Regions from separate parts of the Pseudomonas sp. BB438 genome, predicted to be linked through region 1. Evidence: predicted binding sites of a transcription regulator. Region 1 holds the regulator's gene; the other holds the start of a gene.

The links. Region 1 encodes sigma-54, which starts transcription at its own class of promoters, with help from an activator protein. Its sites were predicted from a motif close to ANTGGCATNNANNTTGCTNT; they were not measured.
Region 2: a site for sigma-54 is predicted at 3,500-3,519, ahead of glnA (glutamate--ammonia ligase). Genes of this name have one in related genera too.

What each region holds. Positions count from the first base shown of each region.
Region 1 is NZ_CM170001.1:1,164,015-1,169,161, reverse strand. Features, by position in the region: gene AC1ZV1_RS05595 (KdsC family phosphatase) at 1-277, shown strand, start outside; gene lptC (LPS export ABC transporter periplasmic protein LptC) at 286-858, shown strand; gene lptA (lipopolysaccharide transport periplasmic protein LptA) at 845-1,381, shown strand; gene lptB (LPS export ABC transporter ATP-binding protein) at 1,381-2,106, shown strand; gene AC1ZV1_RS05575 (RNA polymerase factor sigma-54) at 2,361-3,863, shown strand; gene hpf (ribosome hibernation-promoting factor, HPF/YfiA family) at 3,942-4,250, shown strand; gene ptsN (PTS IIA-like nitrogen regulatory protein PtsN) at 4,260-4,727, shown strand; gene rapZ (RNase adapter RapZ) at 4,730-5,147, shown strand, end outside.
Region 2 is NZ_CM170001.1:6,052,894-6,058,040, reverse strand. Features, by position in the region: gene AC1ZV1_RS27860 (mechanosensitive ion channel family protein) at 1-1,740, shown strand, start outside; gene glnA (glutamate--ammonia ligase) at 1,992-3,401, opposite strand; gene thiI (tRNA uracil 4-sulfurtransferase ThiI) at 3,734-5,147, shown strand, end outside.

The DNA of each region.
Region 1 (5,147 bases):
GGGGCGGGAGGACAAGCTGGTCGCTCTCGACGAGTTGCTAGCCGAACTGGGACTAGGCTATGAAGAGGTCGCCTACCTGGGCGACGACCTGCCCGATCTGCCGGCCATCCGCCGCGTCGGCCTCGGCATGGCGGTCGCCAGCGGCGACGCCTTCGTGCGTCAGCACGCAGATGGCGTGACCCAGGCCCGCGGCGGCGAGGGCGCTGCCCGCGAGTTCTGCGAACTGATCCTGCAGGCCCAGGGCAACCTTGAAGCCGCCCAGAACGCGTACCTCTAGAGCCGAACATGCCCAAGACATTCCAACAGAAGCTGTTGCTCGCCCTGATCGCCATCCTGCTGATTGCCCTTGGCTATTACTGGAACGTGCGCCTGGACTTCAACGAGCGGCAACTCAAGTCGCAGACCAGCGATGCGGTCGACTTCTATGTGGTGAATGCCAAGAGCGTTCAATACCGCCTCGACGGTTCCCTCGCCTACGAGATGACCGCCGACAAACTCGAACACCTGAAAGCAACCGACGTGACCCTGGTCACCACGCCCGACCTCTATCTCCACCGGGAGAACGAGCCTCAGCCGTGGCACGTCCAGAGCGTTCGCGCCGAAGTGGCCCCCGAAGGCAAGCAGGTCGAGCTGATCGACGACGTGCGCGTTGCGCGCACCGACGCCCAGCAGCGCACGCTCCTGCTCAACACCTCGCGCATGACGGTGTTCCCAGACAAGGACTATGCGCAGACTGACCAGCCCGTGAAGATCACCGAGCCCAACGGTGTGACCACGGCAGTTGGCATGAAAGCGTATCTGAAAGACAGCCGGATGCTCCTGCTGTCCAACGTAAGAGGTCAGCATGAGGCTCGTTAACACCCTCCCCCTTCTTTTCAGCCTCGCCGCCGCCATCGGCAGCTCTGCCGCCTGGGCTCTTCCCACCGATCGGGAACAGCCGATCCGGGTCCAGGCCGACAGCGCCGAACTGGATGACAAGCAGGGCGTGGCCGTGTATCGCGGCGACGTGGTGGTGACCCAGGGCAGCATGAAGCTGACTGGCAACACCGTCACGCTCAAGCAGAACAAGGATGGCGAAATCGAGGTCGTCACCTCGGTCGGCAAGCCTGCCTACTTCGAACAGAAGCCGGCACCGGACAAGCAGATCACCCAGGCCTATGGCCTGACCATCCAGTACTTCGTCTCGCAGAACCGCGTCGTACTCATCGACCAGGCCAAGGTAATTCAGGAAGGCAACACCTTCGAAGGCGAGAAGATCGTCTATGACACCCAGCGCCAGATCGTCAACGCAGGCCGCGCCACCGGCTCCCAGGTGACCACGCCGCGCCCGCGTATCGACATGGTCATCCAGCCCAAGAAAAAGCAGGATCAAGCGCAGTAATGGCTACGCTAACCGCCCAGCACCTCGCCAAGAGCTACAAGAGCCGGCAAGTCGTCCGCGATGTCAGTATCAGCATCGAAAGCGGGCAGATCGTCGGCCTGCTCGGCCCCAACGGAGCGGGCAAGACCACCTGCTTCTACATGATCGTCGGCCTGGTCCGTGCCGATCAGGGCGTCGTGCGCATCGACGAGCAGGATGTCACCCACCTGCCCATGCACGGCCGCGCTCGCGCCGGCATCGGCTACCTGCCGCAGGAAGCCTCGATCTTCCGCAAGCTGTCGGTGGCAGACAACATCGGCGCCATCCTCGAGACTCGCACCGACCTGGATCGCGCCGGCCGCCAGGAATCCCTGGAGGGCCTGCTCGAGGAGTTCCACATCCACCACATCCGCGACAACCTCGGCATGAGCCTGTCCGGTGGCGAGCGCCGCCGCGTGGAAATCGCCCGCGCACTGGCCAGTTCGCCGAAATTCATTTTGCTGGACGAACCCTTCGCCGGCGTCGACCCGATCTCCGTGGGCGACATCAAGCAGATCATCCACCACCTCAAGGCCAAGGGCATCGGTGTACTCATCACCGACCATAACGTCCGCGAGACCCTGGACATCTGCGAAACGGCGTACATCGTCAACGACGGTCAACTGATCGCCGAAGGCAACGCCGAAAGCATCCTCGCCAATGACCTGGTGAAGGAAGTCTACCTGGGTCACGAGTTCCGCCTCTAAAGCCCCGAGCCGCGCCTTGCCTGGGCGTGGCAGCTCCATCCCTCCCCCACGCGTGGTGCGGTCTGCCGGCCGCTCCGCGACGTATTCGGCTGCCTGGCCTACCCTGACGCAACCGGGTTGTAACGAAAGGTCGACAGGCCCTAGGCAAAGCGTCCAAACTCAGGCATATAATTTGCTTCCTCGCGGCGCCCTGGCGTCCGTAGTCGTGGATATGGCGCGCTTCGCGCCAGCGAACAAGGTGCCTAGTTCCTGCCATGAAACCATCGCTAGTCCTCAAGATGGGCCAGCAGCTGACGATGACTCCGCAGCTGCAACAGGCCATCCGACTGCTCCAGCTCTCCACGCTGGACCTCCAACAGGAAATCCAGGAAGCCCTGGAGTCCAACCCGATGCTGGAGCGCCAGGAAGAAGGCGAGGACTTCGACAATAGCGACCCCATGGCCGATGGTGCCGAATCGGGCGCCAACGGCAGCACCAGCACGTCCCAGGACAATTTCCAGGAAAGTACCACGCCCAACGCCGACAGCCTCGACGAGGACCAGTGGGCCGAACGCATTCCCAACGAGTTGCCGGTCGACACCGCCTGGGAAGACATCTACCAGACCAGCGCCAGCAGCCTGCCCAGCAACGATGACGATGAGTGGGACTTCACCTCCCGCACCTCCGCCGGCGAAAGCCTGCAGAGCCATCTGCTGTGGCAACTCAACCTGGCGCCCATGTCCGATACCGATCGGCTGATCGCCCTGAGCATCATCGACGGCATCAACGACGACGGTTACCTGGAAGAGTCCCTCGACGACATCCTCGCCTCCATCGACCCGGAGCTGGGTGTCGAGATGGATGAAGTGGAAGTCGTGCTGCGCCGCGTACAGCAGCTCGAGCCCGCTGGCGTCGGCGCGCGCAACCTGCGCGAATGCCTGCTGCTGCAACTGCGCCAGATGCCCACCAAGACCTACCTGCTGGCCGAAGCCATCCGTCTGGTCAGCGACCACCTGGACCTGCTCGGCAGCCGCGATTACACCCAGCTGATGCGCCGCATGAAGCTCAAGGAAGACGAGCTGCGCGAAACCATCGAGCTGATCCAGTCGCTGCACCCGCGCCCAGGCTCGCAGATCGAGTCCGGCGAAGCCGAGTACGTGGTGCCGGATGTCATCGTTCGCAAACACAACGACCGCTGGCTGGTGGAGCTGAACCAGGAAGCAGTGCCGCGCCTGCGCGTGAACTCGCAGTATGCAGGCCTGGTGCGTCGCGCCGATTCCAGCGCCGACAACACCTTCATGCGCAACCAGTTGCAGGAAGCGCGCTGGTTCATCAAGAGCCTGCAGAGCCGCAACGAGACCCTGATGAAGGTGGCGACCCAGATCGTCGAACACCAGCGCGGCTTCCTCGAGTACGGCGAGGAGGCGATGAAGCCCCTGGTCCTGCATGACATCGCCGAAGCGGTGGGCATGCACGAATCGACCATCTCGCGCGTCACCACGCAGAAATTCATGCACACGCCGCGTGGCATCTTCGAGCTGAAGTACTTCTTCTCCAGTCACGTCAGTACCTCCGAAGGCGGCGAATGCTCGTCCACCGCGATCCGCGCGATCATCAAGAAACTGGTCGCGGCGGAAAGTCCGAAAAAGCCATTGAGTGACAGCAAGATCGCTGGTTTACTGGAGGCACAGGGCATTCAAGTGGCACGTCGTACCGTCGCCAAGTACCGGGAGTCCCTAGGAATCTCTCCCTCGAGCGAGCGCAAGCGACTGGTGTGACGTTGATCCACGCCAAGGTGTTCCGGCGGCAGGCCCCATAACCTGCCACTTACACACGGGCAACAAGGAGAAAGCGGTATGCAAGTCAACATCAGTGGACATCAACTGGATGTGACCGACGCCCTGCGCGACTATGTCGGCGAGAAACTTGGCCGACTGGAGCGCCACTTCGACAAGATCACCAATGTTCAGGTCATCATGGAGGTCGAGAAGCTGAAGCAGAAAATTGAAGCCACCCTCCACATCGCCGGTGGCGAAGTGGTGGCCTGCGCCGAACATGAAGACATGTACGCGGCTATCGACCTGCTCACCGACAAGCTCGACCGCCAACTGATCAAGCACAAGGAAAAATACCTCGAACGCCAGCAAGGTGTTGGCGTCCGTTAACCCCTCTCTATGATCCGACTTGAGCAAATCCTGACCCCCGGCCGTTCCCTCGTGAACGTGCCGGGCGGCAGCAAGAAACGCGTCCTCGAACAAATCGCCAACCTGGTGGCTCGTGAGCTGCCGGGTTTCGATTCCCAAGACATCTTCGACAGCCTGGTGGCCCGGGAGCGCCTGGGTTCCACCGGTTTCGGCAATGGCATCGCCATTCCGCACTGCCGCCTCCCCGGCTGCCAGTCGCCCATCAGTGCCATCCTGCACCTCGATCACCCGGTAGACTTCGACGCCCTCGACGGCGCGCCGGTGGACCTGGTGTTCGTGCTGCTGGTGCCCGAGGCAGCCACCGAGGAGCATCTGGAACTGCTGCGACAGATCGCCTCCATGCTCGACCGTTCCGACGTTCGCGACCGCCTGCGTCACGCCGCCAACGGCGAGGACCTGTACCGGATCGTCGTGGACTTCCAGAACAACGGGCACTGATCATGCGCCTGATCATCGTCAGCGGAAGATCCGGTTCGGGCAAGAGCACCGCGCTCAACGTGCTCGAGGACAACGGCTTCTACTGCATCGACAATCTGCCGGCCAGCCTCCTCCCGGACCTGGCCCAGCGCGCGCTGCTGCACACCGAACTGCTGCACCCGCAGGTCGCCGTCTCCATCGATGCACGCAACCTGCCCAGCCAGTTGCAACGCTTTCCCGAATTGCTGCAGGAAGCTCGCGACAAGCACATCCAGTGTGACGTGCTGTACCTCGATGCCGATGACGAAACCCTGCTCAAACGCTTTTCCGAGACTCGCCGGCGCCACCCGCTGACCACCGACACCCGCTCCCTGGCCGAGGCCATCAGCGACGAGTCGAACCTGCTGGCACCGATCGCCGACCTGGCCGATCTCAAGCTCA
Region 2 (5,147 bases), 1.7 Mb from region 1:
GTCGCTCTTGGCCTGCGCTGGATCGCCGGGCGAATGCGCCAGCGCTTCGGCCTGGAAGACGAACTGCCGCAGCACCCCAAGACGCGCGACCTGCTGCTATTCGCCCTGCGCAAGCTCGGCCCCTGGCTGGTGGCCTTCCTGATCACTGTCTACCTGTCCGTGGTGCTGCCCAGCTCGCTCGGCAAGCTGGTGGCGATGGTGATCGCCTACACTCTGGTGTGCGGCACGCTGTTCTCCGCGCTATGTGTGATCTCCCTGTCACTGCTCAGCGGCCCGCACCGCATGCGCGCGCTGGATATCCTGCGCCGCCGCGCCTTCCGCCCGCTCTGGCTGATCGGCAGCCTCGCGGCGCTGGGCGAAGTGATGCATGACCCGCGCGTCATCGAGAGCCTGGGCATGAACATCTCGCTGTTCGTCGGCTCCGTGGCGAACATCTGTGCAGCGCTGCTCACCGCGCTGTTCGTCCTGCAGTTCCGTCGCCCCATCGCCCACCTGATCCGCAACCAGCCGCTGGAGCGTCGCCTGAAGCGCCGCGGCCTGAGCGACCTGGTGGAGCTGATCGGCTCGATCTGGTTCCTGCCCGTGCTGGTACTGGTGGGCATCTCGCTGTTCGCCACCGTTGTCACCGCCGGCGACAGCAGCTACGCCCTGCGCCGTGCGCTGGTCTGCGCCGCCGTGGCGGTGGTGGCGATGACCGTCAATGGCCTGATCCGTCGTGCGCACCTGCGTTCGGCCCGGCGCGGCGCGCGTCGCCACGCGCCGTATATCGAGCAGTTGCAGAGCTTCGGCTACACCCTGCTGCACATCGCCAGCCTGCTGTTCTTCCTGGAGATCGGCCTGCGTGTCTGGGGCATGTCGCTGATTCGCTTCGCCGAAGGCGATGGTTCGCAGATCAGCCTCAAGCTGTTCAGCTTCGGCACCACCCTGCTGGTTGCCTGGCTGGTCTGGATTCTCACCGACACTGCCGTGCAGCACAGCCTTGGCCTGGGCGGCAAGAAGAGCGCCAACGCCCGCGCGCTGACCATGTTGCCGCTGATTCGCAACGTACTGTTCGTGACTATTGCGGTGATCGCCTTGATCGTCGCGCTGGCCAACATGGGCATGAACGTCACACCGCTGCTCGCCGGTGCCGGTGTGATCGGTCTGGCTATCGGCTTCGGTGCGCAATCGCTGGTGGCGGACCTGATCACCGGCCTGTTCATCATCATCGAGGACTCGCTGTCCATCGACGACTACGTCGACGTCGGCGGCCACCTCGGCACGGTGGAAGGACTGACCATCCGTACCGTGCGCCTGCGCGACCTGGACGGCGTGGTGCATACCATCCCGTTCAGCGAGATCAAGAGCATCAAGAACTACTCGCGGCAGTTCGGCTATGCCATGTTCCGCTGGCCGGTGCCGGCGAGCATGCCCATCGACGACGCGCTCGCGCTGGTCAAGGAAGTCTCCGGCGAGTTGCGAGGCGACCGCACCATCAATCGCGCCATCTGGTCCCCGCTGGAAATCCAGGGCATCGAGAGCTTCGACGCCGGCCAGGCGATCCTGCGCTTCCGCTTCAAGACCGCGCCGATCCGCCAGTGGGAGGTGCAGCGCGCCTTCAACCTGCGCCTGCGGCAGAAGCTCGACAAGGCCGGGCTGGAGCTCTCCATGCCGCGCCTGAACGTGCAGCTCTCGCGCATGCGCAAGGCGCGCCGCGAGGATGACGAAGAGCAGGGTGTGCCGGCGGACGGCGGAATCTGATCCTGCTTCGCGGCGGCTCTTCGTAGGATCGAGCTTGCTGGCGAACGGGATATTCGGCTGCTCCGGTGTTGAGCGGTTCGCGAGCAAGCTCGCTCCTGCCGTGACGCAGCGCTCACCTGTAGGAGCGGGCCATGTCCGCGATCGCGCACATGGCGCGCTCCTGCAAAAGTGCCTGTGTGCTTTCCCGAGGGCATAAAAAAGGCCTCCCGAAGGAGGCCTTAATGCTGTCGCTATTTATAGGTATTCGTGGATCAGACGCTGTAGTACAGGTCGTATTCCAGCGGGTGCACGAAGGTGCGCACCTTGATTTCTTCTTCCGACTTCAGCTCGATGTAGGCATCGATGAACTCGTCGGTGAACACGCCGCCCTTGGTCAGGAACGCGCGGCCCTTGTCGAGTTCTTCCAGCGCCTCTTTCAGGCTGCCGCAAACCTGCGGGATTTCCTTCGCTTCTTCCGGCGGCAGGTCGTACAGGTTCTTGTCGGCGGCGTCGCCGGGGTGAATCTTGTTCTGGATGCCGTCCAGGCCCGCCATCAGCAGCGCGGCGAAGCACAGGTAGGGGTTGGCAGCCGGGTCCGGGAAGCGCGCTTCGATACGGCGGGCTTTCGGGCTGGAGACGTACGGGATACGGATCGAGGCGGAGCGGTTACGGGCCGAGTAGGCCAGCATGACCGGGGCTTCGAAGCCCGGAACCAGACGCTTGTAGGAGTTGGTGGCCGGGTTGGTGAAGCCGTTCAGGGCCTTGCCGTGCTTGATGATGCCGCCGATGAAGTACAGGGCGGTATCGGACAGGCCGGCATAACCTTCGCCAGCGAAGGTGTTCTTGCCATCCTTGGAGATGGACATGTGAACGTGCATGCCCGAACCGTTGTCGCCGTACAGCGGCTTCGGCATGAAGGTCACGGTCTTGCCGTAGGCGTCGGCAACGTTGTGGACGCAGTACTTCAGGGTCTGGACTTCGTCAGCCTTGGCAACGAGGGTGTTGAACTTCACACCGATCTCGTTCTGGCCGGCGGTGGCCACTTCGTGGTGGTGAACTTCCACGACCAGGCCCATTTCCTCCAGGGCGTTGCACATGGCGGTACGGATTTCGTGGTCGTGGTCGACCGGCGGTACCGGGAAGTAGCCGCCCTTGACGCCCGGACGGTGACCTTTGTTGCCGGTCTCGATGTCAGCGTCGGTGTTCCAGGAAGCCTGCTCGGAGAAGATCTTGAACATCGAGCCGGAGATGTCGGACTTGAACTTCACTTCGTCGAAGATGAAGAACTCCGGCTCCGGGCCAACGAATACGGTGTCACCGATACCGGTGGACTTCAGGTATTCCTCGGCACGCTTGGCAATGTTGCGCGGGTCGCGCTCGTAGCCTTGCATGGTGCTCGGCTCGATGATGTCGCAAACGATGATCAGGGTCGGCTCTTCGGTGAACGGGTCGAGCACGGCGGTGCTGTCGTCCGGGAGCAGGATCATGTCGGAGGCTTCGATGCCCTTCCAGCCTTCGATGGAGGAACCATCGAACATCTTGCCGGCTTCGAAGAACTCGTCGTCCAGCGCGTCGCGGGCGGGCATGGTGACGTGCTGCTGCTTGCCTTTGGTATCGGTGAAGCGCAGGTCAACCCACTTCACGTCATGATCTTTGATCAGTTGTTGCGACTTGTACGACATGCTGTCCTCCAGGAGGGATTAGAGCTGGGAGCTTTTTTGTGCCCCAGTATCGGGTGATGCCGGCCGGAATACTCCGCCAGGGCAACCTGCCTCACAAGAGAGCAAGTTGCGTGCCAGTGCCCGTAAATGGGCAGATGCCCTGATTTCCGGGCTTTCAGCGGCCGGTCCAGACAAATGCACGATAATTGTGCACCGTTTCGGTGCCTTGTCGTGGTGCGCCCGTCCATTTTGGTGCACCAAAAAGAAAGTCTCCGATTTCTGCTCAAGTCTTGAGCAATTTCGGATATAATTCCGCCCCTTTTTTTCAGTCCCATGGCAATCGCCCGGTTCGCATGAAACTCATCGTCAAGGTCTTCCAGGAAATCACCATCAAGAGCCGGCCGGTGCGCAAGCGCTTCATCCGCCAGCTGGCGAAGAACATTCGCACGGTGCTCCGCGACCTCGACCCTGAGCTGCTGGTCGAAGGCGAATGGGACAACCTCGAGGTCGAGACCAGGGTCACCGATCCCAAGGCCCTGCGCGAGATGATCGAGCGCCTGACCTGCACGCCGGGCATCGGTCACTTCCTGGAGGTGCACGAGTACCCGCTAGGCGATTTCGACGACATTCTCGAGAAGTGCAAGGCGCACTTTGGCGACAAGCTGCCGGGCAAGATCTTTTCCATGCGCTGCAAGCGCGCCGGCAAGCACCCGTTCACCTCTATAGATGTGGAACGTTACGTCGGCGGCGGCCTGCGTCAGCACTGCGGTGCGGCAGGCGTCTCGCTGAAGAACCCGGAAGTGGAAGTGCGCGTGGAAATCCGCCATGACCGCCTTTACGTGATCCATGCCCAGCACGACGGCCTTGGTGGCTACCCGCTGGGTGCGCTGGAGCAGGTGCTGGTGCTGATGTCCGGTGGTTTCGACTCCACCGTGGCGGCCTACCAGATGATGCGCCGCGGCATGATCAGTCACTTCGTGTTCTTCAACCTCGGTGGCCGCGCCCACGAACTGGGCGTGATGGAAGTCGCGCACTACCTGTGGAAGAAGTACGGCAGTTCCCAGCGCGTGCTGTTCGTCAGCGTGCCCTTCGAGGAAGTGGTCGGCGAGATCCTCACCAAGGTCGATGACAGCTACATGGGCGTGACCCTGAAGCGCATGATGCTGCGTGCCGCCAGCCGTGTGGCCGAGCGCCTGGAGATCGACGCGCTGGTGACCGGCGAGGCGATTTCCCAGGTGTCCAGCCAGACCCTGCCGAACCTCTCGGTGATCGACCGGGTGACCGACACCCTGGTCCTGCGCCCGCTGATCGTCAGCCACAAGCAGGACATCATCGACACCGCCACGAAGATCGGCACCGCCGAGTTCGCCAAGCACATGCCGGAATACTGTGGGGTGATCTCGGTGAACCCGACCACCCAGGCCAAGCCGTACCGCGTCGACCACGAAGAAACCAAGTTCGACATGGCCGTGCTCGACCGCGCCCTGGAGCGCTCCACCCAGATGACCGTCGACCGCGTGATCGACGAGCTGGGCAAGGATCTGGCCGTGGAAATGGTCGACGACGTGCTGGCCGGCCAGATCGTGGTGGACATCCGTCATCCCGATGCCCAGGAAGATGAACCGCTGGTCATCGACGGCATCGAAGTGCTGCCGATGCCGTTCTACGCGATCAACAGCAAGTTCAAGGAACTGGACCCCAACCGCCAGTACCTCCTGTATTGCGACAAGGGCGTGATGAGTCGCCTGCACGCCCACCACCTGGTCA